Regions from separate parts of the Bariatricus sp. HCP28S3_D3 genome, predicted to be linked through region 1. Evidence: predicted binding sites of a transcription regulator. Region 1 holds the regulator's gene; the other holds the start of a gene.
The links. Region 1 encodes Rex, which represses fermentation and respiration genes when NADH is low (regulators of the CRP and FNR family bind a similar motif). Its sites were predicted from a motif close to ATTGTTAANTANTTAACAAT; they were not measured.

Region 1 (7,158 bases):
TTCTCCGATCCGCTACAAAGGTTCCACCATAGCTGACGGCAGTCCCTTTTTCAATCCATTTCAAATATGTGATATGGGAAATCAATTCCATAGCCGGTTTCAATGGAACCGAATCTTTTCTCACTTCCTCAGAAGGGTACATACCGTAAGTAGATATGCCCGCTCTCACAAGATTCAGATTCAATTCCGGCTGATCGATGATCGCAGCACTGTTTGATACATGAAGTAGTGAGAAATGGATACCCCTTTTCTCCAGTTCTTCTTTAACCCGGATATATGAAGTAAATTGCTGATCTGTGATCTCCTTATTTTTCTCATCAGCCCGCGAAAAATGTGTAAACATTCCTTCCAGCTCTACACATGGAAGATGACTGATCTTTTCGATTGCGTTCACGCTTACGTCATCCGGCGCAAATCCGAGTCTGGACATTCCGGTATCAATCTTAATATGAAAGATTGCATTCATTCCCAGTTCTTCTGCTTTTGCCGATGCCAGAGCTGCCAGTTCACCGTCATAGACCGTCATACGGATCTGATGCCGAATCATCGCTTCCATCTGATCCGGGAAAATGCATCCGAGGCAAAGAATCGGTTTTCCAATCCCAGCTTTTCGAAGCAGGATCCCTTCTTCCAATGTTGCCACAGCATATCCCCATACGTACTCCACATCTTCTAACATTTCTGCAATCGGTACGGCACCATGTCCGTATCCGTCCGTTTTCACGACAACGATCATCCGCGCATCGTTTTTAATATTACGATACATCATTTGCATGTTATACATTACTGCATCGAGATCGATCACTGCACGCAGTCTGTTATATGTCTTCATTTCAAGTTTTCCTCCAAAGTTTTTAGTGTTCTGCCAAGCCCCCGGATGAGATCTTCAGCAAGCACACTGTAGGATCCACATTCTTCTCTTGCCGTATCTCCGGCAAGGCCGTGCAGATATACTCCCAACACAGCCGCGTCAAAAGTCGGGAGGTTCTGAGCCATCAGGCCGGCAATCGTTCCTGCCAGCACGTCACCGGAACCGGCCTTCGCCATTGCTGCATTTCCGGATGAATTCAGAAACGTCGGATGTCCGCAAGCTGCGACGAGTGTTCTGCTATCTTTCATGGCACAAACGACCTGCATTTTTTCAACAAACTCACGTAGAAGAGCGTTCCTATGATTCTTTAGTTCTGCAACAGGATATCCTGTCAATCTTGACATTTCTTTCATATGAGGTGTCAGCACATACTGTTCTTTCTGGCGCGCCCATTTTCTTCGCTCTTCTTCGGTAAATTCCGCAAGAAGATTGAGACCGTCCGCATCAATCACACACGGCTTCCGGTTCATTTCCAGCGTCATTTTAAAAAGTCTCCGCGAATACTCTGAAATTCCAAGTCCGCATCCGATGCAGACCATATCTGCCCATTGAAGCAGATCTGGAAGTTCCCGGAAACAATCTAAGGCCATCTCATCATAAGTCGTGATAATAGCTTCCGGCAGAAGCTGCTGAAGAATCTGTCTGTTGGATTCTTCCGTGTATATCCGTACAAGGCCTGCGCCTACCATGTACGCCGCATGGGCACTTAAGTACGCTGCCCCCGACATTCCCCTACTTCCGGCAATAAGAAGAACCCTTCCATAGCTTCCTTTATTGGAATCCGGCTTTCTCTCCGGCATCCTGGAAATCACATCCTGTTTTTCCAGCATAAAATAAAGATCGTCCCGGTTTTCAAAGCCCGGATCCGTAATGCCGATATCCTTTACCAGTACTTTCCCCGCATACTCGGAACCCGGAAAGAAAACCTGACCTGCCTTAGCGTATGCAAACGTGACTGTCAAATCAGCCCGGAACGCACATCCCAGTACTTCCCCGGTGTCAGCGGAAATTCCGGACGGAGTATCAATCGCAACTTTGTATCCCTGATACCGGTTCATTTGTTCAATCACATTCTGGTAATGTCCTTCGATATTTCGGCAAAGCCCGATTCCAAATACGGCATCTATAATAACACTATATTCCTTCTCCGGTAAAGTGTTTCCTACAGACACGCCCAGATTTTCCAGAATATGCATCTGCTGCTTCGTTTCTTCACTCCTGGATTCCAATTTTCCGGCAAAACACACATCGACCCTTTTTCCTTCTTCGGCAAGCAGTCTTGCCACCGCGAATCCGTCTCCACCGTTGTTGCCGGAGCCGCATACCACCAGTGCATAGGACAGATCAATCTGCTCTTCTTTCATTGCAGCCATACACTGAAGCGCCGCACGTTCCATCAATACCAGCGAAGGAATCCCGATCTCATGGATCATTCTTCCGTCCGCCGCTTTCATCTGTTCAGCCGTCAATATATATTTCATATTCTCACCTTCCAATACGCAATAAAGAGCCCCGCAGCCGGAACTCTTCTCTCATTACGCCGATTCAGGCAAAATGTGTGTAACACATTCTGTCGAATTATGAATTATCTGTATGTTCCATATTATAACGTGTTATATTGTATGAAAGTCTCATCAGACTCTCCGATAAATGCACGTTCTCAACAATAATATTATCCGGAAGATTCAAATCTGTATGTGCAAAATTCCAGATCGCCCGCACACCATTATCAACCAGAACATTCGCAACATCTATGGCTCTTGTCTTCGGAATCGCAAGTACTCCGATTTCAATATCATTCTTCTGAATAAAATCACTCAGTTCATCCATCATCCGGATCTCCACACCGCGGATCGTAATTCCCACAAGTCGTGGATTCACGTCAAATAATCCTTTTAATACAAAACCTCTTTTTTCAAATGCTGCATAATTAGCCAGTGCCTGTCCAAGATTACCGGCACCGATAATGACCATGTTATGTTGGTTGTCCAGTCCCAGAATTTTCCCTATTTCCGTATATAAGTATTTTACATTATACCCGTATCCCTGTTGTCCAAATCCACCAAAATTATTAAGGTCCTGACGAATCTGGGATGCAGTTACTTTCATTCTCTTGCTCAAATCGTTGGAGGATATTCGTTCCACACCGTGTTCCAGCAATTCGCCAAGATAACGATAGTATCTCGGAAGTCTTCTGATTACTGCCTGAGATATTTCTCTTTCTTCCACCTGACATCCACCTTCCATTCTTATTCTAAATTTCATTATATAAAAATGACATAAAAAAGTCAAACTTAATAGTTGTTTTTTATTGTATTTCCGATATAATGAGGTAGACAGTACCTATTTCTACAGTATAAGGAGGTTTGAAAATGATACTGGCATGCCACAATTTAACGAAATCCTTTGGGGAGCAGGTTATTGTGAATAAAGGCTCCTTTCATATAGAAGACCGTGAGAAAGCGGCGCTGGTCGGTCTGAACGGCGCCGGGAAATCCACAATTTTGAAAATGATCGTCGGTGAATTGAATAGTGATGACGGTGATGTAATTCTTACCAAAGGAAAAACAATGGGCTATCTTGCCCAGCACCAGGACCTGATGAGCGGGAATACCATTTACGAAGAAGTCCGCACCGCCAAATCTGAGATTATCGAAATGGAACGTCAGATTCGTGCACTGGAACTGGAAATCAGTACGCTGACCGGTGACGCACTTCAGATGAAACTTGACACTTATCATAGACTTACCGCTGCATTTGAACGTGCTGACGGCTATTCTTATAAAAGCGAACTGGTCGGTGTTCTTAAAGGCCTTGGGTTTACTGAGGATGAATTTCAGAAACCGGTGGACGCCCTTTCCGGCGGCCAGAAGACACGTGTTTCCCTCGGCAAACTTCTGCTGACGAAACCGGATATTTTACTGCTGGATGAGCCTACCAATCACTTGGATATGAATTCAATCGCATGGCTTGAGAACTACCTGCTGAATTACTCCGGTGCAGTGCTCATCGTCTCCCACGACCGTTATTTTTTGAATCGTGTCGTAACGAAAGTGCTGGAGATTGAAAACGGTACACTGATGACATATATGGGAAATTATTCAGATTATGCCCAGAAGAAACAGCAGCTCAGAGACGCAAGGCTGAAAGAATATCTGAATCAGCAACGGGAAATCAAGCATCAGGAGGCAGTCATCGAAAAGCTTCGTTCCTTCAACCGGGAGAAATCAATCCGACGTGCGGAAAGCCGGGAAAAGCTGTTAAACAAAATCACACCTGTTGAAAAACCGGTTGAGCTGAATACCGATATTCATTTAAGCCTGGAGCCTTCCTGTGTTAGCGGGAACGACGTGCTTCGCGTTGAAGGCCTTGGAAAATCATTTGCTCCCCAGGTCCTTTTTCAGGATGTCAGCTTCGAGATTAAGCGAGGTGAACATGTAGCCATCGTAGGCGATAACGGAACAGGGAAAACGACACTGCTTAAGATTTTGAACAATGTGATCGCGGCGGATTCGGGAAGCTTTACACTGGGAACCAATGTACATATCGGTTACTACGATCAGGAACATCACGTACTTCACATGGAAAAAACGATCTTTGAAGAGATCTCCGATGATTATCCGACACTTACGAATACACAGATCCGGAATGTTCTAGCTGCATTTTTATTCACAGGCGATGATGTATTTAAGATGATCGGTGATTTGAGCGGCGGAGAACGCGGACGAGTATCTCTTGCAAAGCTGATGCTCTCCGAGGCGAACTTCCTGATTTTGGACGAGCCTACGAACCACCTGGACATCGCTTCGAAAGAAATTTTGGAAAATGCATTGAATGAGTACACCGGAACCGTACTTTATGTGTCCCATGACCGTTATTTCATCAACCAGACAGCCACGCGTATTCTTGACCTGGTGAACCATACTTTTGTAAATTATATTGGAAACTACGATTACTATCTCGAAAAGAAAGAGGAACTCACGACGGCATACGCCGGTGGCAATATTTCAGACAAGCAATCTACGAATGAAGGCACTTCTTCAATGTCCCAGTCCAAAATGAGCTGGCAGGAACAGAAAGAAGAACAAGCAAGAATCCGGAAGCGTCAGAACGAACTGAAAAAGACGGAAGAACGCATTACCCGGCTGGAAGAACGAAACCAGGAGATCGATACGCTTCTTATGCAGGAAGAAATCTATACCAATTCCGTCCGGTGTCAGGAACTGGCAAAGGAAAAGGCTGCAAATGAAGAAGAGCTGGAAGAGCTCTATGAAAAATGGGAAGAGCTGGCTGAATAACTGTTAAAAACGCGCCTTATCGGCGCGTTTTTCCTGTTTTTATTTACAATCTCTCAGCGATCGCTTTGATAAAATCTTCGCTGTTCAATACAGTCGGATTTGGAAGCGTCGTGATCAGTGCAAGATCTTTAGTCATATTTCCGCTTTCAATTGTATCGATCGTTGCCTTTTCCAGCTTATCGGCAAAATCCATCAGCTCCTGATTTCCATCCATCTCACCACGTTTTCTGAGTGCCCCCGTCCATGCAAAGATCGTTGCCACGGAGTTAGTAGATGTTTCTTCTCCTTTCAGGTGCTTGTAATAGTGCCGCTGTACCGTTCCGTGTGCTGCCTCATATTCATAGTATCCTTCCGGAGATACCAGCACGGAAGTCATCATGGCCAGTGATCCGAATGCGGAAGAAACCATGTCACTCATCACATCACCGTCATAGTTCTTACATGCCCAGATATAACCGCCTTCAGACTTCATCACACGTGCTACGGCATCGTCGATCAGCGTATAGAAATACTCGATTCCGGCTTCTTCAAACTTCTCTTTGTAATCTGCATCAAAAATCTCCTGAAAAATATCTTTAAAGGTATGGTCGTATTTCTTGGAAATCGTATCTTTCGTTGCAAACCAGAGATCCTGTTTCGTATCCAGTGCATAGTTAAAACAGCTTCTTGCAAAACTCTCGATTGACTGATCAATATTATGCATGCCCTGAACAATTCCGGATCCGGTAAAATTATGAACCAGCTCTCTCGTCTCGGTTCCGTCCTCTGCGGTATAAACCAGTTCTACCTTTCCGGCACCCGGGATCTTCATTTCAGAACCTTTGTAAACATCCCCGTAAGCATGTCTTGCAATCGTGATCGGCTTTTTCCAGTTCTTTACACAAGGTTCAATTCCTTTTACAACGATGGGTGCACGGAATACAGTACCGTCAAGGATCGCACGAATGGTTCCATTCGGGCTCTTCCACATTTCTTTCAGATTATACTCTTTCACACGGGCTGCGTTCGGAGTGATCGTTGCACATTTTACTGCAACCTTATATTTCTTCGTTGCGATTGCAGAATCCACAGTAACCTGATCGTTTGTCTCGTCTCTGTGTTTCAGGCCCAGATCATAATATTCTGTCTTCAAATCAATATACGGAAGAAGAAGATGCTCCTTGATCATCTTCCACAGGATCCTTGTCATCTCATCTCCGTCCATCTCAACAATTGGTGTCGTCATCTGAATCTTGCTCATGCTTACTCTTCCTTTCTTTTGCCTGTTATTCCTGCTCAATATGAAGATTCTCCATAACATTCAGGATATGAATATGTGCCAGTTCTTCTGCACGGTCCGCATCTCCGGTCCGTAGTGCATTCAGGATCTCCCGGTGTTCTTCCAGAGATTTTTTTGCCCTGTCTTCTTTCTTCACGGATCGTTTTCTTGCCACCTGAACATATTTATGAAAATCAGAAAGAATATGTCTGAGTATCCGGCTCTGACTTGCGTCATAAAGAACCTCATGAAACTTTCCGTCAAGTTCTGCAAGCTGTTCGGCATTTCCACGATCCAAGTGGTATTCTGTAAGAAGCAGGACTTCTTCCATTTCCTGAATCTGCTCCTCTGAAATGTGCTCAGCCGCCCAACGTGCACATAGGCCTTCAAGCATGGAACGCGTCATATAGATATCATGCACGTCCTTCTCCGTAATGCCCGTCACATAGGCCCCTTTGTTCGGAATAATGTGAACCAGCCCCTCCAGCTCCAGCTGACGGAGTGCTTCCCGAACCGGCGTCCTGCTGACTCCAAGTTCCTTACCCAGTGTTGCTTCTCGTAATTCTTCATTTTCCTTAAATTTGCCTTTCAGAATGTCCTCGCGGATCTCCTGAAAAACCTGTCCCCTCAGTGAATATTTATCCATGATTCTGCTCCTGAAAACTATATTTTTTGTTGGGGTCAATATAAAATCTGACCCAAGTAAACCTGGCTCATTTTTGTATCATTGT
Region 2 (7,158 bases), on a different contig from region 1:
ACATGTACAGTTCCTTTCGTCAGGTTCCAGATCAGCCAGGTATCGATCGTACCGAACAGCAGATCTCCCGCCTCTGCTTCTTCCCTTGCTCCTTCGACGTTATCCAGGATCCACGCCACCTTCGAAGCACTGAAATACGCATCCGGTATTAAGCCTGTTGTCTCATGAACATAATCAGAGAGCCCGTCTTCCACCAGTCTTTCGATCCGGTCTGCCGTCCTTCTGCACTGCCACACGATCGCGTGATATACCGGTTTTCCGGTATGCCTGTTCCATACGACCGTTGTTTCTCTCTGATTCGTGATTCCGATCGAAGCAATCTCAGTCCCCGATGCACCGATCTTGCTGATCGCTTCCGCTGCAACGGAGAGCTGCGATGCCCAGATCTCCATCGCATCATGTTCTACCCAACCGGGCTGAGGATAGATCTGCTTAAATTCTTTTTGTGCCATACTGCAGATATTGCCCTGCTTGTCAAATAAGATACAGCGCGAACTTGTGGTGCCCTGATCCAGTGCCATTACGTATTTTTTCATTACCATTCCTCCATTTATTTTTATATGGCAAAAAACCTTTCAGGCAAGCGTTCCTGAAAGGCTCTTTTAATTTTAGAAGGGAATTTTGCAATTATTGGTATTGGCTACCTCTTTGTGTCTTTATTGTATCTCGTATCAATGCAAAAATCAAATCAGTAATTTTAATATAACCCCTCTATATATAGATCATATCTATAAGCTATTTCAGCAGAAACTCTTTGCAATTTTAGAATAACACATTTTCTGTAAAAAAGATATTCTCTTGCATGCAAAAAACCTTTCAGGCAAGCGTTCCTGAAAGGTCTTTTAATTTTAGAAGGGAATTTTGCAATTATTGGTATTGGCTACCTCTTTGTGTCTCTATTGTATCTCGTATCAACGCAAAAAGCAAATCAGTTATTTTGATATATAAAGCCAATATATAGATTATATCTATAGCGCTACACAAATTTGTACATTGTGGTTGTCTTGTAGGTATCTCCTTTTCTGCAGATCGGTCCCGGGAAATTCTCTTTGTGGATTGCATCCGGGAAATACTGAGTCTCAAAGCATGCCGCCTGCCGTTTATGATAGCTCGCACCGCCTTTGCCCTTTTCATCAATAATAAAGTTACCGGTATAAAGCTGCATTCCCGGTAAATCCGTATAGACTTCCATCGTAATACCGCTTTCATCCGAATGCATTTCTGCTACTTTGGCGAATTTACCATCATTGTTCAGAACCCAGTTGTGATCGTATCCCATACCATAATTTAACGCTTCATAATCATCATAGATATCCCGTCCAAGTTTTTTCTTTGTACGGAAATCCATCGGTGTCCCCTCAACAGGAACAATTTCTCCGGTCGGAATGGATTCCTTGTCTGCGCGGGTAAATGCATCCGCATCGATCCATACTTCCTGTTCCATCACATCTCCCGATGCATGTCCATCCATGTTAAAATAGCTGTGATTCGTCATATTGATCACGGTATCCTCATCCGATACACCATAATAAGAAATCTTTACGGCATTATCCTCTGTCAGTGTGTATGTTACTTCTATATGCAGATTTCCGGGGTATCCCTGATCTCCGTCCGGACTTTCCAGAACAAAGGTAACATGATCCTCTTCAGCTTCTTTAACATCCCAGACTCTGTTATGATAAAAATCCGGTCCACTGTGCAGATTATTATCATTATCATTCTTCACAAGTTCATAGATCTTCCCATTAATCTCAATAGAAGCTCCGCCGATCCGGTTCGCACTTCTTCCCACGGTTGCCCCCAGGAAAAGTCCGCCTGCTTCATATTCCGCTGCTTCATCATAGCCGAGAACCACATCACAGAGATTTCCCTCTTTGTCCGGCACGATAACCTGAGTAAGCGCAGCTCCATAGTCTGTTACGGAAATCTCCATGTTATTACAATTCGTCAAAGTATAAAGCTTCGTCTCATCACCATTCACGGTTGCCCCAAAATCTGTTATTTTCATCATTCCATCCGCCCTTTCTTCAAATCCCCTACGCCGAGGTTATTTTTATTTTTAGAATACCATATTTCAGCAAAAAAAGATATGATTTAAAATCAAAGAATCCACCACATTGTTATATTTTTATCCATCCTGACTATATTTTAACTTAGCTTGCTAAATTGTTTTAATTTTAGTACAATGTATTTATAGAATGTTCAGTTTTATGACGTCTGCTTATAAATTAAATCGATAGAAAAGGCCAAGCAGATGCCATAGGCTTATGCCCCCAACATCATTTTATATTTAAAGGAGAAAAGAACTATGAGTAGACTTGAAATTTCTGCTCCGGATCGTGCCCAGCTTGTCATTGAAGGGCTTTACAAAGATCTGGAACGCAGAATCGAATCCAGTCCTCCGGGACTTTGTCCGGTGGACATGACACGTGCATTTCTTGAGATGTGTCATACACACACCTGTGGAAAATGTGTTCCGTGTCGAATCGGTCTGTGGCAGCTGAAGAACCTGCTGACAGATGTTATGAACGGCGATGCAACGATGGATACGCTTGATCTTATGGAAGAGCTCGCAGTATCAATCATGGAAGGTGCTGACTGTGCGATTGGCTATGAAGCAGCACATATGGTTTACAAGAGCCTGATCGGCTGCCGTGAAGATTACGAAGAACATGTGCATCAGGGGAGATGTACATGCCATTACTCACAGCCGGTTCCGTGTGTATCTCTTTGCCCGGCTCATGTTGATATTCCTGGATATATCGCTCTGGTTGGAGAAGGACGCTATGCAGATGCGATCCGCCTGATTCGTAAGGACAATCCGTTCCCGACTACCTGTGGATTTATCTGTGAACATCCATGCGAGGCACGCTGCCGTCGTAATATTGTGGATGATGCTGTCAATATCCGTGGTCTTAAGAGAATGGCTGCTGACTATGCCGGAAAGGTACCGCCTCCGAAGTGCGGACCGTCAACCGGCAAACGTGTTGCTATCGTAGGCGGAGGTCCGGGCGGCTTAAGTGCGGCTTATTATCTGCAGCTTATGGGTCACCAGACAACCGTGTTCGAGATGCTTCCGAAGCTCGGCGGTATGCTCCGCTATGGCATTCCGAACTATCGTCTTCCGAAAGATCGTCTTGATGATGATATCAATGCAATTCTCGAGACCGGTGTGGAAGTAATCTACGGCAAAAGAATCGGTGAAGATATGACCATTCAGAGCCTTCGCGAAGAGTATGATGCCGTACTTATCACGATCGGTGCAAGTACCGATAAGAAGCTTGGTATCGAAGGTGAACATGCTGAAGGTGTTCTTTCCGCAGTTCAGTTCCTTCGTGATGTCGGAAAAGAACAGAATCCGGATCTTACCGGACAGGAAGTTGCTGTCATCGGAGGCGGAAACGTTTCTATGGATGCTGTACGTACTGCAAAACGTCTCGGTGCCAAGAAAGTGAGCATCGTTTATCGTCGCCGTGTTGCAGATATGACTGCTCTTCCGGCTGAGATTGAGGGTGCTGTTGCAGAAGGAATCGAAGTTCAGACCCTGATGGCTCCGTCACGCATCGCAACCGATGAGAACGGACATGTAACAGGTATTTATGTAACTCCTCAGATGATCAGTAAGATCAAGGACGGCCGTGCAAGTGTACGCCCGACCGGAGAGCCGGATATATTTATTCCGTGCCAAACTCTGATCGTAGCAATCGGACAGGATATTGAATACCAGCATTTCGAAGAAGCAGGTGTTCCTGTACAGCGCGGTAAGATCAGCACGCAGAAATACGGCGGATTTGATAATATCCCAGGCGTATTTGCCGGTGGTGACTGTGCATCAGGTCCTGCATCTGTAATCAAAGCAATTGCTGCTGCCAAAGTAGTAGCTGCAAATATTGACGAATATCTCGGATACCATCACGTAATCAGCTGTGATGTTGAGATTCCGGAAGCTCGTCTCGACGACCGCCCGCCGTGCGGAAGAGTCAACATGACCGAACGTGAAGCTTGCGAACGTGTCTGTGACTTCAACGGTGTAGAAAACTGTATGACCGAAGCAGAAGCAAAACAGGAAGCCAGCAGATGTCTGCGCTGCGACCACTTCGGCTACGGCAGCTTCAAAGGAGGCCGGGAAAAATTATGGTAAACATTACAATTGATAATAAACAACTTTCAGTACCTGAGGGTACAACGATTATGGAGGCCGCAGCAAGTGCCGGCATTCCGATTCCGAAGCTCTGCTATTTAAAGGGAATTAATGAAATCGCAGCATGCCGTGTCTGTCTTGTTGAACTGGAAGGCATGGAGAAGCTGATCACTTCTTGTAACAATGTTGTAAAAGAAGGTATGGTGCTTTACACCAACAGCCCGAAGGTTCGTGCGGCCAGACGCAAGAATGTCCAACTCATTCTTTCTCAGCATGACAGCAAGTGTGCAACCTGTGTTCGAAGCGGAAACTGTGCTCTTCAGCAGCTTGCCAATGATTTAAATATTATTGATATTCCATTCAAACAGCGTTTGGAAGAATTCCCGTGGGACAAAGACTTCCCACTAATCCGGGATTCTAAGAAATGTATCAAATGTATGCGCTGTATTCAGGTATGCGATAAGATTCAGGATTTACATATCTGGGATGTAACCAGTACCGGTTCAAGAACCACAATCAATGTTACCGGAAACCGCAAGATTTCCGAAGTATCCTGCTCATTATGCGGTCAGTGTATTACACATTGCCCGGTTGGTGCTCTTCGTGAACGAGATGACACGGAGAAAGTATGGAACGCTATTGCAGATAAGAAGAAAGTAGTCGTTGCCCAGGTTGCTCCTGCCGTTCGTGCAGCATGGGGCGAAGCACTCGGCCTTCCAATCGAAGAGGCTACTGTCGGAAAGATTATGGATTCTCTCAAGAGACTCGGTGTTGATTACGTATTTGACACCACCTTCTCTGCCGACCTTACTATCATGGAAGAAGGAAATGAGTTCCTTGAAAGATTTACAAAGGGTGAACTGAAGCTCCGACCGATGTTCACATCCTGCTGCCCGGGCTGGATCCGTTTCATCAAATCCCAGTATCCGCATCTGGTTCCACAGTTGTCTACCGCGAAATCACCGCAGCAGATGTTCGGCGCTGTTATGAAGACTTACTTTGCTCAGTCTATCGGAGTTGCTCCGGAAGATATTTTCACGGTTTCTATTATGCCTTGCGTGGCAAAGAAAGGTGAAAGCAATATGGAACTCTTCTACAAAGAATATGCCGGACACGACACCGATGTTGTTCTTACCACCCGCGAGCTGACACGTATGATCCGTTCTGCTCACATTGATCCGAAAACTCTGGTTGATCGTGAATGTGATCCGCTTATGAAAGAAGGTTCCGGTGCAGGTGTCATCTTCGGTGCAACCGGCGGTGTAATGGAAGCAGCTCTTCGTTCCGCTCACTATCTGGTAACAGGACGCAATCCGGATCCGGATGCTTTCAAAGCTGTAAGAAGCCCTGCTTTCGGTACCGGTGTTATTGAAGCAGAAGTAAAACTTGGAGACGCAACCGTTCGCGCTGCTGTTGTCAGCGGACTTGGCAATACCAGAAAGCTGATTGAAGCGATTGAACACGGGGAAGTACATTATGACTTTGTAGAAGTCATGGCATGTCCTGGCGGATGTGTAGGCGGCGGTGGCCAGCCGATCCACGACGGCGAAGAACTTGCACATGAGCGTGGAAAGAATCTGTACTTCCTGGATGAGCATTCCAAGATCCGTTTCTCACACGAGAACCCGGATGTTCTGAAGCTCTATGAAGATTATATGGAAAAACCATGTTCTCATAAAGCTCATATGCTTCTCCATACAGACCATAATGCATGGGAGATGCCGCGCGGGAATTAATCTGAGATTATAATTACTAAATACAATGCCCTCCGTTTTAACGGAGGGCATTCTTATAACATCATTATAAAAACTGCGCAAAAACCGACGCAGCAATCACAGTTAAAATCCCTGATACAACTATAGAAAGACTACTCATAGCCCCTTCTACATCTCCCATCTCCATAGCTTTCGCCGTTCCAATCGCATGAGAAGCAGTACCTATACCTATTCCTTTCGCAACAGGATCCGTTATTTTAAATAATTTACAAACAGTGTCTGCACATATATTACCCACAACACCTGTAATAATTATGATTGCAACCGTAATGGATGCATATCCTCCCAATTCTTCCGAAACTCCCATTCCAATGGCTGTCGTTATAGATTTTGGCAGAAAAGTAACGTACTCTTCATGACTAAATTCAAATAAAAATGCCATTATTAATATGATTCCAAGACTTGTAAGAACTCCTGCAAAAATCCCCCCCAAAATTGCTTTCCAGTTTTTCTTCAAAAGCTCCATCTGCTCATACAATGGTACGGCAAGACAAATTGTTGCCGGTGTCAACAGATAGCTCAGATATTTTGCTCCTTCATAGTAAGTCGAATAATCAATTCGGAACACAATCAATACCACAACAGACAAAATGATTGAGATTAATAAGGGATTAAAAATTGGCAGTTTTAGTTTTGCTTTCATGAGGTTTCCTATTCCATATGTTATCAAGCTTAACAATACCCCAAAAAAAACCGAATTTTCAAAAAATCCCATTTTTACCTTTCCCCTTTCTTTCGTAAATCCCGATGTATTACAGCCTGTGTTGCTCTTCCCGCTACAACCATAACTCCAATCGTTGAAATAACCGTAACAGTAATATACTGCATCCAGGCAGGTTTAATGATATTCCATGATTCCACCAGTCCAACAGCAGCAGGAATAAACATAAGCGGCATGATTTCTATCATAAATCGACTTATTTCTTCCACCTTATCAAGCGGAATCAATTTCACTTCAAGACATAAAAATAAGAGAATAATACCATAAATACTGGCTGGAATTGGCAATGGTATCAAATAATTCAATAGTTCACCTGCAAATGAAAAAATCAAAATAATTCCGAATTGTTTTATATATTTCATAAAATCCCCTCCTATTCAATAAATACCACTTCATCGTATCACATTGTTTTTGTTGATGCAAGAACACATTTTATACACAATTCCATTTTGATCTTTCCCTTTACACAACAAATCAATAAAGATATAATAAAAGCAACAATTCCTTAATGAAACGAGGTG

Region 2: the regulator Rex is predicted to act here: its motif matches at 2,117-2,136, upstream of ACTNB3_RS08570 (NAD(P)-binding protein).

What each region holds. Positions count from the first base shown of each region.
Region 1 is NZ_JBQHTK010000006.1:91,002-98,159, reverse strand. It holds gene alr (alanine racemase) at 1-832, opposite strand, end outside; gene ACTNB3_RS06850 (NAD(P)H-hydrate dehydratase) at 829-2,352, opposite strand; gene ACTNB3_RS06845 (redox-sensing transcriptional repressor Rex) at 2,450-3,100, opposite strand; gene ACTNB3_RS06840 (ABC-F family ATP-binding cassette domain-containing protein) at 3,244-5,169, shown strand; gene ACTNB3_RS06835 (NADP-dependent isocitrate dehydrogenase) at 5,213-6,409, opposite strand; gene ACTNB3_RS06830 (GntR family transcriptional regulator) at 6,435-7,073, opposite strand.
Region 2 is NZ_JBQHTK010000010.1:19,200-26,357, forward strand. It holds gene glpK (glycerol kinase GlpK) at 1-536, opposite strand, end outside; gene ACTNB3_RS08565 (aldose epimerase family protein) at 977-2,008, opposite strand; gene ACTNB3_RS08570 (NAD(P)-binding protein) at 2,309-4,141, shown strand; gene ACTNB3_RS08575 ([FeFe] hydrogenase, group A) at 4,135-5,877, shown strand; gene ACTNB3_RS08580 (LrgB family protein) at 5,942-6,631, opposite strand; gene ACTNB3_RS08585 (CidA/LrgA family protein) at 6,634-6,999, opposite strand.